DNA from 4 places in the Lysinibacillus telephonicus genome. Region 1 is predicted to be linked to each of the others. Evidence: predicted binding sites of a transcription regulator. Region 1 holds the regulator's gene; each other region holds the start of a gene.
What was found. The regulator Rex, encoded in region 1, represses fermentation and respiration genes when NADH is low (regulators of the CRP and FNR family bind a similar motif). The targets are predictions, from matches to a motif close to TTGTGAAATATTTCACAA.

Region 2: the regulator Rex is predicted to act here: its motif matches at 2,196-2,213, upstream of yeiL (transcriptional regulator YeiL).
Region 3: the regulator Rex is predicted to act here: its motif matches at 2,512-2,529, upstream of MKY04_RS20275 (DUF1641 domain-containing protein).
Region 4: the regulator Rex is predicted to act here: its motif matches at 3,008-3,025, upstream of nirB (nitrite reductase large subunit NirB).

Annotation. Positions count from the first base shown of each region.
Region 1 covers NZ_CP155468.1:4,100,435-4,104,282, reverse strand. The annotation lists gene MKY04_RS19745 (ABC-F family ATP-binding cassette domain-containing protein) at 185-2,131, opposite strand; gene MKY04_RS19740 (redox-sensing transcriptional repressor Rex) at 2,259-2,891, shown strand; gene MKY04_RS19735 (twin-arginine translocase TatA/TatE family subunit) at 2,973-3,194, shown strand; gene tatC (twin-arginine translocase subunit TatC) at 3,215-3,848, shown strand, end outside.
Region 2 covers NZ_CP155468.1:2,857,101-2,860,948, forward strand. The annotation lists gene MKY04_RS13820 (GNAT family N-acetyltransferase) at 1-122, opposite strand, end outside; gene MKY04_RS13825 (TerC family protein) at 293-976, shown strand; gene MKY04_RS13830 (MFS transporter) at 986-2,140, opposite strand; gene yeiL (transcriptional regulator YeiL) at 2,313-2,978, shown strand; gene MKY04_RS13840 (sporulation protein) at 3,044-3,814, opposite strand.
Region 3 covers NZ_CP155468.1:4,208,101-4,211,948, reverse strand. The annotation lists gene MKY04_RS20285 (IS1182 family transposase) at 1-541, opposite strand, end outside; gene MKY04_RS20280 (NAD(P)/FAD-dependent oxidoreductase) at 821-2,005, opposite strand; gene MKY04_RS20275 (DUF1641 domain-containing protein) at 2,048-2,464, opposite strand; gene MKY04_RS20270 (isoprenylcysteine carboxyl methyltransferase family protein) at 2,970-3,533, opposite strand; gene MKY04_RS20265 (type III polyketide synthase) at 3,535-3,848, opposite strand, start outside.
Region 4 covers NZ_CP155468.1:2,712,600-2,716,447, forward strand. The annotation lists gene MKY04_RS13090 (formate/nitrite transporter family protein) at 1-65, opposite strand, end outside; gene nirD (nitrite reductase small subunit NirD) at 123-443, opposite strand; gene nirB (nitrite reductase large subunit NirB) at 462-2,879, opposite strand; gene MKY04_RS13105 (uroporphyrinogen-III synthase) at 3,122-3,848, shown strand, end outside.

The DNA of each region.
Region 1 (3,848 bases):
TCTTAACCAGGATAAAGCAGTAATAGATGGCTTTTCATTTTTCATATCTTATTAGACAGCAAGTTAGGAGTATTATCCGTTCCTTTATACTTGAATAAAAAGAAGATTCCAAACACAGTTGCTGCATAAAGAAAAAGAGGGGCATGTTTAGAAAATTTTCTTTCTGGACATGCCCCATCTACTATTACAAAGTCATATTTTCAAGCTCTTCATTTAAATCCAGCCATTGTAATTCAATTTCTTCATGTTCTGATTTAACAGAATCAAGCTCCGTCTGAAGTTTCATTACTTTTTCGTGGTCTTTAAAAATTTCAGGATCACATAATTTCTCCTCAATAATTGCAATCTGTTCGGACAAATCGTTCATTTTTTTCTCAATTTCTTCAATTGCACGCCGGATTTGGCGCTCACGTTTTTTCGCATCTTTATCAATTTGAGAATTAGCTGATTTTGAAGGAGTAGGCGATTCTACCACTTGTGAAGATGAAGCAGCCTTCAAGTGTGCTAATTCCTCCAGCTCCTGTTTTTTCTCAATATAATAATCATAGTCGCCTAAGTATTCAAAAGAGCCTTTTCCTGATAACTCAACTACTTTTGTTGCAATTCGATTGATAAAATAGCGGTCGTGGGAAACAAATAGCAATGTACCAGGATAGTCTATTAACGCATTTTCTAATATTTCCTTACTATCTAAATCGAGATGGTTTGTCGGTTCATCGAGCACAAGTAAATTCGCTTTTTGCATCATTAATTTTGCTAATGCTAAACGTGCCTTTTCACCACCAGATAAAGAATTAACAGACTTTGAAACATCATCACCGCTAAATAAAAATCGGCCTAGAATTGTACGAATATCTTTTTCATTCATTAGCGGCCATTCATCCCAAAGTTCTTGAAGAACTGATTTATTTCCCGTTAGTTTAGCTTGTTCTTGGTCATAGTAACCAATTTGTACGTTTGCTCCATAACGAATATCTCCAGAGAGGATTGGTAGGTCTTTAACAATTGTTTTTAGTAGAGTAGATTTCCCAACCCCATTAGGCCCTACTAATGCTATGCGATCTTCACGGAAGATGCGCATTGAGATGTTCTGTGAAATTGTTTTTCCATTATAGCCAATTGTTAAATCATCAATTGATAGTACATCATTGCCGCTTTGGCGCTCGATTGTAAATCCAAAATTAGCAGAGCGTTCATTCCCATCAGGTGCATCCATCCATTCAGTACGTTCAAGTACTTTACGGCGGCTTTGAGCCATTTTTGTAGTGGATGCGCGGGCAATGTTTTTTTGTATAAATGCCTCTAACTTGGCTTTTTCATCTTGTTGACGTTCATATAATTTTAAATCTCTTTCATAATTTCTTGCCTTCTCTTCTAAATAAGCGCTATAGTTCCCCATATATTTTGTGACATGGGTTCTAGATACTTCATAAACAATCGAAACAACTTGATCTAAAAAATAACGGTCATGAGAAACGATTAAGATTGCTCCATCATATGCCTTTAAATAATTTTCAAGCCAACTCAATGTTTCAATATCTAAATGGTTGGTTGGTTCATCTAAAATAAGCAGGTCAGGCTTACTTAATAAAAGTTTTGCAAGAGCTAAACGAGTACGTTGACCTCCTGATAAGGAAGCAATTAGTTTATCATAGTCTTCTTGAAAAAACTGCATTCCATGGAGAACGGAACGAGTATCAGCTTCATATTGATAGCCACCAGCATCCTTAAAATCGTGCTGTAATTGGTCATATTCCGCCATTACCCTGCTGTATAAATCCTGATTTCCATAGACTGCTGGATCCGACATTTGAAGTTCTAGTGCACGTAAGCTCTTTTCTTTATCGCGCAGCGGTTTGAAAATGGTCATCATTTCATCCCAAATAGATAAAGTCGATTCTAAACCAGAATGTTGTTCCAAATATCCAATCTTCACATCTTTTGGGATAATAATATCACCAGAATCATATGACATCTGACCAGCAATAATTTTCAGCAATGTTGATTTTCCTGCTCCGTTGCGCCCAACTAACGCAACACGGTCTCGATGTTGAACTTCTAACTTTACCCCACTTAATATTTCATTTGTCACAAACGATTTATATAATTGATTTACTTGTAATACAATCATTTTTACACCTCAGTTCACTATCATTAGTGTACTGGAAGGGGAAAATGTACGCAATCGGATGCTTTACTTATTTGTACATGTTTAGTAAGATGAAAACGATTTCCAATTGCATATAGGGAGGGATTGTGTGAAACAAGAAATAAAAATTCCACAAGCAACGACAAAAAGACTTCCTCTTTATTATCGTTTTTTGCAAAACTTTGCAAATGAAGGAAAAAGAAGAGTATCTTCACAAGAACTAAGTGAAGCAATGAAAATAGATTCTGCAACGATTCGAAGAGATTTCTCCTATTTCGGAGCGCTTGGTAAAAAAGGATATGGATACGATGTTCTTTATTTGCTTGAGTTTTTCAGACAAACGCTGGATCAAGATGAAGGAGCAAATGTTGCGTTAATAGGTGTAGGGAATTTGGGGAATGCATTTTTAAAATATAATTTCCAAAAGAACCATAATACAAGAATTGTTGTAGCTTTCGATTCGAAAGCGCCTCATGACGGGGAAGTAGTAAATGGTATTCCTGTTTACCATCCGGATCGATTAGAAGAAATGTATCATGAATATCATGCGGAACTCGCAATATTAACAGTTTCGTCTCGCTCAGCTCAAGTAATGGCCGATCGTCTAGCTGCAATCGATGCAAAGGGAATTTTAAACTTTACACCGGTTCGACTTAATGTACCAGATTCGATGAAGATTATGAATATCGATTTATCGGTCGAATTAGAGGCATTAATCTATTTAATTCGCAATAGTGAATGACGAAAAGTATTCACAATATATAATTAGCAAATTGCGACAATATACGATAAAATGTACATAATATTAGAGGAGGTGGCTATCATGGTTGTGCATTTAAATGCAATTGGACCAGTAAGCCTAGTTATTATTGGTGTTGTAGCTTTATTAATTTTCGGGCCGAAAAAACTTCCAGAGCTTGGAAAGGCTTTAGGTTCAACACTTCGCGAATTTAAAAAAGGTACAAGCGGATTAATCGATGATGAGGACACTAAAAAAACAGTCATTGAGCATAAAGATATAGATAAAGATAAAGAAAACAAGTAAGTTAAGGATGTCAACTTATTATGAATCCAAAAGAACTCACTGTTATTGAACATATAGAAGAGTTAAGAAAACGTTTATTTATTTGTGCGATTTTCTTTGTTCTTGCATTAGTGGGAAGCTTTTACGTAGCAGAACCGATAATAAAATTTATTCAACATACGGGAGAAAAAGAGCAGCATTTAACATTAAACGCATTCAATGTAGGCGATCCACTTACAGTTTATTTAGAGGTAACCTTTATTGTAGCATTAATTGTCACATCGCCAATTATCCTGTATCAGCTATGGGCTTTTATTACGCCTGGTTTACATGAAACAGAACGTAAAGCCACTTTAAAATATATTCCATATGCCTTTTTATTGTTTATTGGTGGCCTTGCATTCGGCTATTTCATTCTATTTCCAAATATTATGAATTTCATGATGAATTTATCAAATGAGCTTGAAATTCAACAAACAATTGGTATAAATGAATATTTCTCCTTTTTATTTAAACTTGTCGTTCCTTTTGGTTTAATATTTCAATTACCGGTAGTGACGCTGTTCTTAGCGCGGCTCGGCATTTTAAATCCAAAGCTGATGGTGAAGTTCCGTAAGTACTCATATTTTGTATTATTTGTTTTAGCGGTACTACTTGCACCACCAGATCTTATAT
Region 2 (3,848 bases), 1.2 Mb from region 1:
TGGAATTCAGCATCATAACCAAAGGCTTCTACATCCCCTATAATAAACAAATTTTCTGCTGCTTTTTTGTTAACGAGTTCCATTAATAACTCATGATCCTCTTTTGAAAGCTTCCTTATCATCCATCCGCCTCCCCAACCGTTTTAAGTTAAATTATTAAGAAACTATCATAATTATTAAAGAGTTTCAACATTAGTATAATTACAAACTTCTAAACTAACCTTTGCAGAACATATACTAGTTCTGCATGGAGGAATTTATCGGACGAGGACAAGATTGGGGCGAGTACATAGTGGACATATTTTCAATGGAATTTTTCACCGCATTGCTTTCTATTATTCTTATTGACTTGGTTCTAGCAGGTGATAATGCTTTATTAATTGGACTAGTTGCAAAAAACCTGCCGAAAAAACAACAAAAAAAGGTAATTTTTTGGGGGACTTTTAGCGCCATATTTATTCGAATTGCTCTAACTTTAGTTGCCGTCAAATTACTTGAAATTGATGGTCTTCTTCTAATTGGCGGTGTGCTATTATTATATATTTCTTATAAGCTGCTACTTACAGAGGAAGAAATCAATGTAAAACCTAATAAGAAAAATTTTTGGGGAGCAATATGTACTATTTTATTAGCTGATTTATTAATGGGGATTGATAACATTATTGCAGTAGCTGGTGCTGCGCACGGAAATTTTCTACTTGTTGCAATTGGATTGCTGATTTCAATTCCTATTGTTGTTTGGGGTAGTACACTTGTAACAAAATTGATGGAGGATTTTCCAATTATAATTGTCCTAGGTGCAGCAGTTTTAGCGTGGACATCTTCAAAAATGATTGTTCATGATGCGTATGTTTCCCCTTTCTTCCATTCACAAAATGCAATATATAAATTTGAAGCCATTGTAGTTATTACAGTAATTTCAATTGGATTAATGGTTAAATATTTTATAAGAAAACGAGAAGTCGCTCCGAAATAGGAGCGGCTTTTAATATTGATACACTTTTCTTGAAAGAAGGGTAATAATAATTGCCGGAATTGTAAAAACAGTCATTCCTAAAAACGCTAGGCCTGGAGTTATATAATATAAATATCCTCCAAACAATGTTAATAAAGCAGCACTTAAACTCATAGCCAATGCAGAATATAACCCTTGTGCGTTGGAAAGCTGTTGCTTTGGTAAATTATTTGTAATGTATTGGACAAATGCATAATGAGCCATTGCAAAACCTAGAGAATGCAAACTTTGCGATAAAATAAATACCCAAACATTAGGAATTGCAAATATCATTATCCATCTTAAAGTAGAACCAACTGCTGCTATGAGCAACAAAGTAGAAGTCTTCCACTTTGAAAAAAGATAATCGACTTTTAAAAAGAAGAGAATTTCAAATAATACTGCAACGTTCAAAATAATTCCAATATAAAAGGTATTCACTTCTAAATATTGCTGTAAGTATATGTAGCTGTAATTGTAATAGGATGCATGAGCACCTTGTAATAAAATTACAATAACCATAACAACCGGGAATCCTTTTATTTTCCATAAACTTCTCATTGAGAAGGATTGACTGCGATCTACTGCTGTTGGTTTTACAGATAATACATCAGGTGCAGGCATAAATTGAAGAATTAACATAATAGCTAAATACACAATCATGCACCATAAAATCGCCTTTTCCCCAACATATCCAATAATTATACTAAGGATAAATACAGAAATTACAAAACTAATAGAACCGTAAGATCGGCTTTTCCCGTAATGAATGCGTGTTTGTTGTACAAGTGTAGAAGCACTGCTTTCAATCGCTGGTAAAAGCGAAGGATAAAATAGACTGAAAATCATAGTGATAATAAATAAAGCTGTAAAAGAATTAAACGGGATGTAAAAAAAAGCAGCAAGCAACGAACTAGTCACTAAAAACTGGGATAACTTTTTATTACTTAAGTATTTAGATGCAAATGGGAATATGAACATTGTAGATAATGCTCTCGATACTAACCCAAATCCCATAATAAAGCTAACTTCCTGTACAGATAATCCTTTAGCTTCTGTTAGCCAGCCTGACCAATATTGAAGATATACTCCCCAAGTAAAGAAAAATATAAAGAAATTTTGAGACAGCCATCGTTGATTGTTCATCGTGTACTTAAACCTCCAATCTATATTGAATGATAGCATCAAGTCATTTAAAATAATGTGAGATATCTCATATTTTTCTTTCGGAAACTAAAATCTTTTTATAATATGGATACATTAACATGCGAAACTTCACCCATGTAAAAATTTGAATCTTTTGATTGGAGGACTTATTTTGCAGTTATTAATGGGTAAAAAAAAAGAAGATTATATTAAAAAATATTCCTTTCAAAATTTCTTCTCCTTTGATATAACTCCATACATCCAAGTGTATGAATTTGAAAAAGGTGAATTTATTTTTCATGAGGGTTCTCTACCAGAATGTCTTTATTACATGGTAGAAGGAAAAGCAAAGCTATATGTATCTCATCAAAATGGAAAAATATCGTTGATTAATTTCATAACTTCACCTAGTTTCATGGGCGAAATTGAATTATTAAATGCTCAAAAATATACAAGGGGCATTCAAACGGTGACAAAAACCATTTGTTTTTCATTGCCTTATCATGAATGTAAACAAAAATTATTAGCCGATTCAGTATTTTTGCGTGAACTTTGTTTATTTTTAGGAAATAAAATGGCAAGAACAACAACTAGATTTAGTCAAACTCAAGCATACCCACTTGAAAACCGATTAGCGGCGTTTATTTTAATGTCCTCCGATGAAAACTTTTATAAGGAAAAACATACTGAAATAAGCGAATATTTAGGGGTTTCCTATCGTCATTTACTCTATACCTTTTCCCAATTTTGCCAGTCAAAAATAATAAAAAAGAGTGGCAAAGGCTACGAAATTATTAATAAAAAAAAGCTTCAGGAACTTGCTCGAGAAGTCTATTAATACTATAAAAAAGGGTAATCCAGAAGTTTGGGATTCTGGATTACCTTTTTTAGTTATCTCTATTGTTAAGCATACTTTGCTATTGTTTGTTTTAATATATCACCTAAATTATGTAGATCCTGTTGTGTAATCGTCATTCTCACATGTGTTTCGTCTGCATCCAATGCTTCAGCTAAAAAGCCCCCAAATCCTCTAGCTTTACGGTCTACTTGCATTAAAATTTCTGCAGAACTTTCCGTTTGTGAAAGAAATACAATTTCTAATTCATCTAGTTTCCCTCTAAACATTCCACCTACAGGAACAAATTCAAATTCTTGAAGGAATGGGTAACGGCTTCTATATTTATATGACGCTTGCTCGCACTCTGCTTTACGTAGTCTAAATCCAATTTGTTGAACCTCTTCAAGGATTCGAGAAGCAAGCTGTGATGGGCGGATTTCAATATAGTCACGATCCTGAGCGTCTACCCCACTTCGAATGTCCAGCTCTGTTGCAACCCATACTTCCGTTTTCCCTACAGTAATTGGAACATCAAATGGTAAATTAAACGTAAAAGGTACAATTTTTGTTTCATTCGCCTGAATTACGAAAGGATCACTTACTCTAAATTGTTGAACAGGCGCCTTTGCAGTATATTTATTGTCATCTACTTCTTTTATATATGTTGTATATAACGTTAGGTAAATGGCATCAATTTGTTGTTCTATGTTCCCTCCGTAAATTTCAACCTCTCCACGAATTGTTTCACCAGCTACAAACGAAGATTTTTCTAATTTTGTATCAACTCTTGCTGCTCCGACACCAATACTTGCCAACATCTTATTAAAAAAAGACATAGTAAAACCTCCAAAAAATTATTTTCTTCTTTTT
Region 3 (3,848 bases), 110 kb from region 1:
GATTCAATTCTTCTTGAAGTTTAGCTTCATATGCCCGAGTCTCTTTACGTACCATCTTCTTCTCGAATTTACGTTTATTCGCACTCGCTTTAACATGCGTTGAATCGATGAAAACATGGTCAGCACTTAGTAATCCTTTATCAGCAATTTCTTTAAGTATTCGATAGAAAATCTGTTCAAAGATATCTGTGTCTTGAAAACGACGTTCATAGTTTTTACCGAAGGTTGAAAAGTGTGGTACTTCTGAATGGAAGCCAAATCCTAAAAACCATCGATACGCCATATTCGTTTCGATTTCTTTTATTGTTTGACGCATTGAACGGATTCCAAATACATATTGAACAAATGTCATTTTGATTAATACGACTGGGTCAACACTCGGGCGACCTAATTTAGAATACAGCGGTTCTACTAGTGGATAGATGAAAGAATAATCAATGGCTGATTCAAGCTTTCTAACAAGATGGTCTTTTGGTACAAGTTCTTCAATCGTAATCATCTCAATTTGATCGCGTTCATTTATTTGATTTTTCGACATCATTTCCATTCACCTCAACGTATATTTAGAAGTAGTTGATTGTAGTGTAGGCGGCGACTCCTGCGGGAAAAGCGTGACGGCCGATACCCCGCAGGAGCGTAGCGACGAGGAGGATTGGCCCACGCCCGCGGAAAGCGTCCGCCGAAACGGAAATCAACTAACTTATTCAAAAAGGGTTATTAATTTTATTTTAAAAGAAAAAAGACTGTAGGCAAACTCGAATTTTCGAGTTTGTCTACAGTCTGAGAAGATTTCGGCTATTACCGAAATCTTCTTTTTATCTTAATATGCTAATCCAAATAATGCTTTAATATGTGATAAGTAACGAACGTGGCTTGCTTCTTTCATAAGTGATGCTGGTAATCCTTTAAGTGGAATGTTGTTTTCACCAACAGTTGCAACACCATCTTTACGGCCAAGGCTAGCAAGTGTACCAGAGTTGACTGGGCTAAATGTTTCAAGTTTATGACCACGAAGTGTAGCAAATAAATTATATCCAGCAGTTTCTCCCATTTGCCAAGCGATTTGAGCTGTAGGTGCATATAATGGACGTCCGCCATCTGCTGGCAATGCAACAGAAGCATCTCCAATAACGAATACTTCAGGATGTGAAGTTGATTGAAGGAATTCGTTAATTGTTGCTTTACCGCGATCACAAGCAAGTCCTGATTCTTGAACTAAAGGAAGAGCAGCGACTCCACCAGTCCAGATGAATGTGTTTGCTTCAATAACAGTACCATCTTTAAGAGAAATTCTATTTCCTTCAACACCAGTTACAGGAAGACCAGTTAAGAATTCAACCCCACGTTTTGATAGGGACTCAGTAGCACGTTGAATTAAATCATCTGGAAGTACTGGTAAAATTTTTGGACCAGCTTCTACTAATTTAATGTTTAAATCGCGGAAGTCAACTCCATATTTTTTTGCAACTTTAGGGAAGTTGTCAACTATTTCACCAACGAGTTCAACACCAGTTAAACCGCCACCGCCGATAACGATTGTTCCATCAGCAGGGTTTTTTGATTTTGCAAATTCAGCAATTTTCTTTTCAATATGTGCATTGATGCGATTTGCATCATCTACAGATTTTAACACCATACTATTTTCTTCTAGACCAGGGATACCGAAGAAACCAGTTTGGCTTCCTAGGGCAACTACAAGGTAGTCATATTGTAATACCGATCCATCAGCAAGAAATACTTCTTTATTATTTACTGAGAAAGATTTAACTTCATTTACTACAACATTTACATCTTTCCCTTTAAATAACTTTGTTAAAGGGAATGAAATTGCAGGTTCTGAAATTGTTCCACCCGCAAGACGGTGTAATTCTGTAATAAGTTGATGGGTAGGGTATTTATTCACCACTGTAACATTAGCTTCTTCTCTACCTAAATATTCACGAAATTTTAGAGCAGTTAATAAACCGCCGTAACCTCCACCTAAGATGACGATTTCTTTTGCCATGATAATCCTCCGTCCTAACTAAGTTCTTTGAATGAATCTATACTAAGCTTTTCGTTCAGCTTGAATTTGTAAAAATGCGTTTGCGAAACGCAAAACTTTTTGAACTTCTGGGTCTTTTAATAATTTTAATACACCAAATAAACCAACAGCTTCTGTTGTCTCATCTGCACGCTCTTTTGCTTCAATTGCAGCTGAAGCAAGATTTTTTACTGAGCCAATAACAGGTTCTGCTACTTCTTTAACAGCGTTTACTGTATCGCTTTTTAATACTTCATCAGTAGCTACTAATTGTGCCAAGTCGTAAGCCTTTGTTAAAAGAGTTACAGCCTCAGTCAATTTTGGCAATTGCTCTACCAAAGTACTTAATGATTCTTGAACTTCAGGTTTTAATAATTGATCAAGTAGATCTTGTTTTTGTTGGCTTCCAGTTGACTGTGCTTGAATCAATTCTTCTGACATATCCAATTCTCCTTTACATTGCATTTCTGCTTATTATTTAGATAAGTTTGATAATTATTTCACATATAGCCACTCAATCCAATTAAATCCAATTAATCTTTTTGCTAGATGTGAATTATCTATACAAAAAATTGGTACGTAATTCATGATAATATAAATAATCTCTAAAACAAATAGACTTTTTATAAAAAGATTAGTTGGAAATGCAACAAAAATAAATTAGCAAAATTCAGAAATGGTGGTTTTGTATAAAAATGTTGCAAATTATTGAACATTATGTGCTGTATAGTTTGAATTATACGACTTATCTTTTGAAATTTCTAATAAATATTATTTTTTATTTTTAACTTAATAATAAAGTACGAACATTTAAAAATAACTTTCGTTTACTGCAGCATTAAATCCGAGGAGTTGGTGTTCAAAAGTAATTGTCGAGTAGACACGCAATGTGTCGCCCTTGCTGATGAAGGATATACCTTAGTGCTTATATCAAATTAAATCAAGTTTATTGATTATGATTATTATGAAGTGGCGTCGACAATTTCTTTTTAAACTCCTTTGTATAATTTGTTGCTTCCATCAGTGCTTTTTCTTCGAGTGGAATCCTAACAGACAGCATAAGTATATTGAGTATAGTAAAGCAAAAAGCAGTTATATAAGCTTGAAACATTAATGGAATTAGTAAAATTTCAATACTCACAATTGTATAATTAGGATGTCTTATAAAAAGATACGGCCCCTTTTTAACAACATGGCTTCCTGGAAGAATGATAATTTTCGTATTCCAAAAAGAGCCTAAAGAAACTAAACACCATATTCGCAATGCTTGAACAATTAAAAATAGTATAAAGAGCCATAAAAAAAGAGGGGAGATTCCTCGATTAAATAAAACTACCTCAGCAATTAAACAAAGGAAAAAACTTATATGCATCGCAATCATATATGGATAGTGAGATGCTCCAACTTCATATGCTCCTTTTAACAGCATTTTCTTTTCATTACGTTTCGCAATAATTACTTCTATAATTCTTTGCAATATCACAAGTATAACAAATATAAAAAAGTACATTTTAATCCCTCCATTGAAGTAATACAGCTTCTCCACTGAATCCAGGCCCAAGTGCGACCAATAATCCATATGCATCTAGTGGATTTTCTTTCAACATAAATTGTTCAAGTACATAAAGCACAGTAGGTGAAGACATATTGCCATGCTGTTTCAAAACTTTACGAGATAGGGCTGTATGTTGTTCCGTCAGGTTTAATGTATCTTCATACGCTTTCAGGACTTTCTTGCCACCAGGGTGAGCGATTAAATTATGGAGTTGTTCTTTTGAAATGTGTTGTTCGTTTAGAAAATCGTCGATGAACGGACCTAACCACT
Region 4 (3,848 bases), 1.4 Mb from region 1:
TTCGCCTTGTCAATTCCAGCCTGAATCATATTTTCTATTACTTGCTTTGGTTTTACATATGACATATGTGCATCCTCCTAAACGGGTTCATTTAAATATTCGGGATTATCTTCCTGTTCTGTTTAAGGAAGAAGTAAGTAAACATCATCGCCATCAACTTCGACTTCAAAGGTTTTTACACATCCATGATCCGGTTCTTGTACTTTTCCTGTTGTAATATCAATTTTCCAATCATGCATTGGACAGAAGACATGCTGACCACTAATTAAACCTTCTACTAGTACACCGCCTCTATGCGGACAGCGGTTTTCAATCGCATAAAACTCACCGTTTTTTAAACGAAATAATGCGATTTCTAATTCACCAATTCTAACTGTCTTTCCAAAATCCTTTGCAACATCCTCAACTTTAACTAGCTTTACACGTTCTGCAACTTGTTTCATCGCTTTCCCTCCAATTTGTTATTGTTGTACTGTTACTCTTTCAAACAGTTCATTTTTTAACTTTTCACTTCGAATAATCTTTTTCCATGGATCTTCCTGAACTGATAAAGCCAGATCCAAACGCTCATTTAATTCTTTTCGTTGTTTTTGGTCCTCAATAATTGCTTTAATATTTTCTAAGCCCATGCGCTCTAACCATTTTGAAGTTCGTTCTAAATAAATGCCTGTTTCACGATAATATTGGAAGTATGCTGATGCATATTCAATGACTTCTTCAGCTGATTTTACTTTGCCAAGTAAGTCCGCAGCACGAAGATGTGTACCACCATTTCCGCCAACATACATTTCAAAGCCACCTTCAACACCAACAACACCAAAGTCTTTAATCCCAGATTCAGCACAATTACGCGGACAGGCTGAAACTGCCATTTTGAATTTGTGAGGAGAACCAACACGTTCTAAACGCTTCTCCAAAGCAATTCCTAAACTCATAGAATCTTGTGTACCAAAGCGGCAGAACGTTTCACCAACACATGTTTTTACAGTACGAAGTGTTTTTCCATAAGCGTACCCAGAAGGCATATCAAGTTCTTCCCAAACTTTTGGTAAATCGTCTTTTTCTATTCCGAAAATATCAATCCGTTGACCTCCTGTAATTTTAAGTAGTTTCGCATTATACTTATCAGCAACGTCTGCAATTTTTCGTAATTGATCTGAACTTGTAACACCGCCATACATACGTGGTACTACTCCGAACGATCCGTCTTTTTGTATATTTGCATGCAAACGCTCATTTACATATCGCGACTCATTTTCATCTTCATATTCCAACGGATGAATCATTCCTAAATAATAATTCAGTGCGGGACGGCATTTTGAGCAGCCATCACTCGTTTTCCATCCTAATACGTTCATTACTTCTCGAGTGTGCATTAACTTTTTCTCTCGAATCTCTTCAACTACTTCGTCACGAGATAAAGTCGTACAGCCGCATAACGTCTCTTTATGTGCGCTAGCATCAAAGTTGTCGCCGAGTGTTATTTCAAGTAGTTCTGAAATCATTGATTTACAACCGCCACATGATCTACAAGCACTTGTGCATGCTTTAATGCTTTCTACCGATGTACAACCTTGTTCGTGGATTGCTTGAACGATTTTACCTTTGGATACTCCATTACAACCACAAATGATTTCATCTGAAGCCATTGAAGAAACAATACTTTCACCCGTTTCTCCACTAACTGGCTGAAGCAAGCTCACCTTTACTGTATCCGAAATATCTGCTCGTTTTTTAATCATTGAAAACAGACGATTTCCTTCTCTACTATCACCAAACAACACAGCCCCAACCAATTTCTTTTCGTAGAATACCATTTTCTTATAAATACCATCTTGTTCATCAAATACACGTAGAGCTTTTTTGTTCCCATCTTCTATAAATTCACCTGCAGAGAAAACTTCAACACCCGACACTTTTAATTGAGTAGATACTATAGACCCTTTATACGGTTCGGTTTCGAGTCCACAAATATCTTTAGCAAGCACTTTTGCTTGTTCAAAAAGGGGAGCAACTAAACCATAAGCAATTCCTTGATGTTCCGCACACTCGCCAACTGCATAAATATTAGGTTCGCTCGTTTGTAAAAAATCATTTACAATAATTCCTCGATTTGCAGCTAGACCGGTATTTTTTGCTAGCTCGATATTAGGTAATATACCGACCGACATAACGACTAAATCACAATCCAACTCATCGCCATCTGAGAATTTTAACCGTTTAACTCGTTCATCACCAAGTATTTCAGTTGTATTTTTTTGAAGTAAAAATTTCATCCCTTGATTTTCTAATTCTGCTTTTAATAAAGCTGCTGCCGTTTCATCTAGCTGTCGATCCATTAAACTGCTCCCTAAATGCACAACCGTAACATCCATTCCTAAATTCAATAACCCTCTTGCAGCTTCCAATCCTAACAAACCACCACCAATTACCGCTGCTTTATGATAAAGTTTGGAAGCTGCAAGCATTTCATCTGTATCCTTTATGTCGCGAAATGTTGTAACGCCTTCTTTGTCAGTCCCTGGGATTGGCAAAATGAAAGGCCTTGATCCTGTTGCTAAAATTAGTTTGTCGTATGAGATCAATGTCCCAGTATTTGTAACTACTACTCGCTTCTCTATATCAATTTGAACCGCTTTTTCATTTGTATATAATTGAATATTATTGTCTTTGTACCAAGACCAGTCGTTTAACGTTATATCTTCTACCGTAGTATCACCCTGTAGTACTTTTGATAATAAAATTCGATTGTAATTTGGATATGGCTCTTCTCCAATAATCGTAATATCAAACAAATCTTTTGAGATTTCTAGCACTTCTTCTATCGTTTTTACTCCTGCCATTCCATTGCCTACAAGAACTAATCGCTTTTTACTCATCGTAATCCCCCTCTAATTTAAATTGACTGAAAATTCAAAACTCCATATGTCAGATAATATCACATAAGATGTATTTGTAAAGCATCTTTTTTCGTCTTTTTAAAGTAAACGGTTTCACTTTAGTCGTTTTTTCAAACTTTTCGCAATTTTTAATGTTATTTATGTTATTTTTTCTAACATAAAACATCTTTTATCTTCATTTCTGTTAAAATAGAGGTAACAATTATTAAGGAGGAGCTCAAATGGGTGGATTAGATAATAAATGCATTGCATTATTAGGAACAAGAAAAATCGAGGAACAAGTAAATATCATCCGACAGCTTGGGGGAACTGCCGTACATCGTCCTGCCCAAGGTACAGTTTTCTTCGATTCTAGCTTTATCGGAACTGAAATTAAGGAGATGATTAACGGGAGTTTTCAATGGATAATTTTTACAACTGGTATTGGAATAGAAAAATTATTTGAGATTGCAAACGAAATGGACTATGAACAGGATCTGCAATTAGCACTTTCTAATATGAACATAGCAGTACGAGGCTATAAAGCGATGAATTCCTTGAAAAGTAGAGGATTAACACCTATAGTACGGGATGATGATGGGAGTATTGCTGGACTAATTCGAGCATTTGCCGGGCATAATTTGAAAAATCAATCCGTTGCGGTCCAATTATATGGAGCTCCTTCAGTTGAATTAATCAATTGGCTCAAGGTGCAAGAAGCAAATTACCAAGAAATTATTCCATATCAACATATCTCACCCGACAAAGATGTTTTAGAACAACTATTGAATGAAGTGATTAACAAAAAACTAGATGCAGTAAGTTTTACAAGTATTCAACAAGTTCAGTTTTTATTCAAATATGCAAAACAACGCAATTTAAAATATGAACTACTAAGCGCATTTGAAAATAATGTAATTGCACTCCCAATAGGGAAAGTAACAGGTAATGCATTGAAAGAGCAAGGAG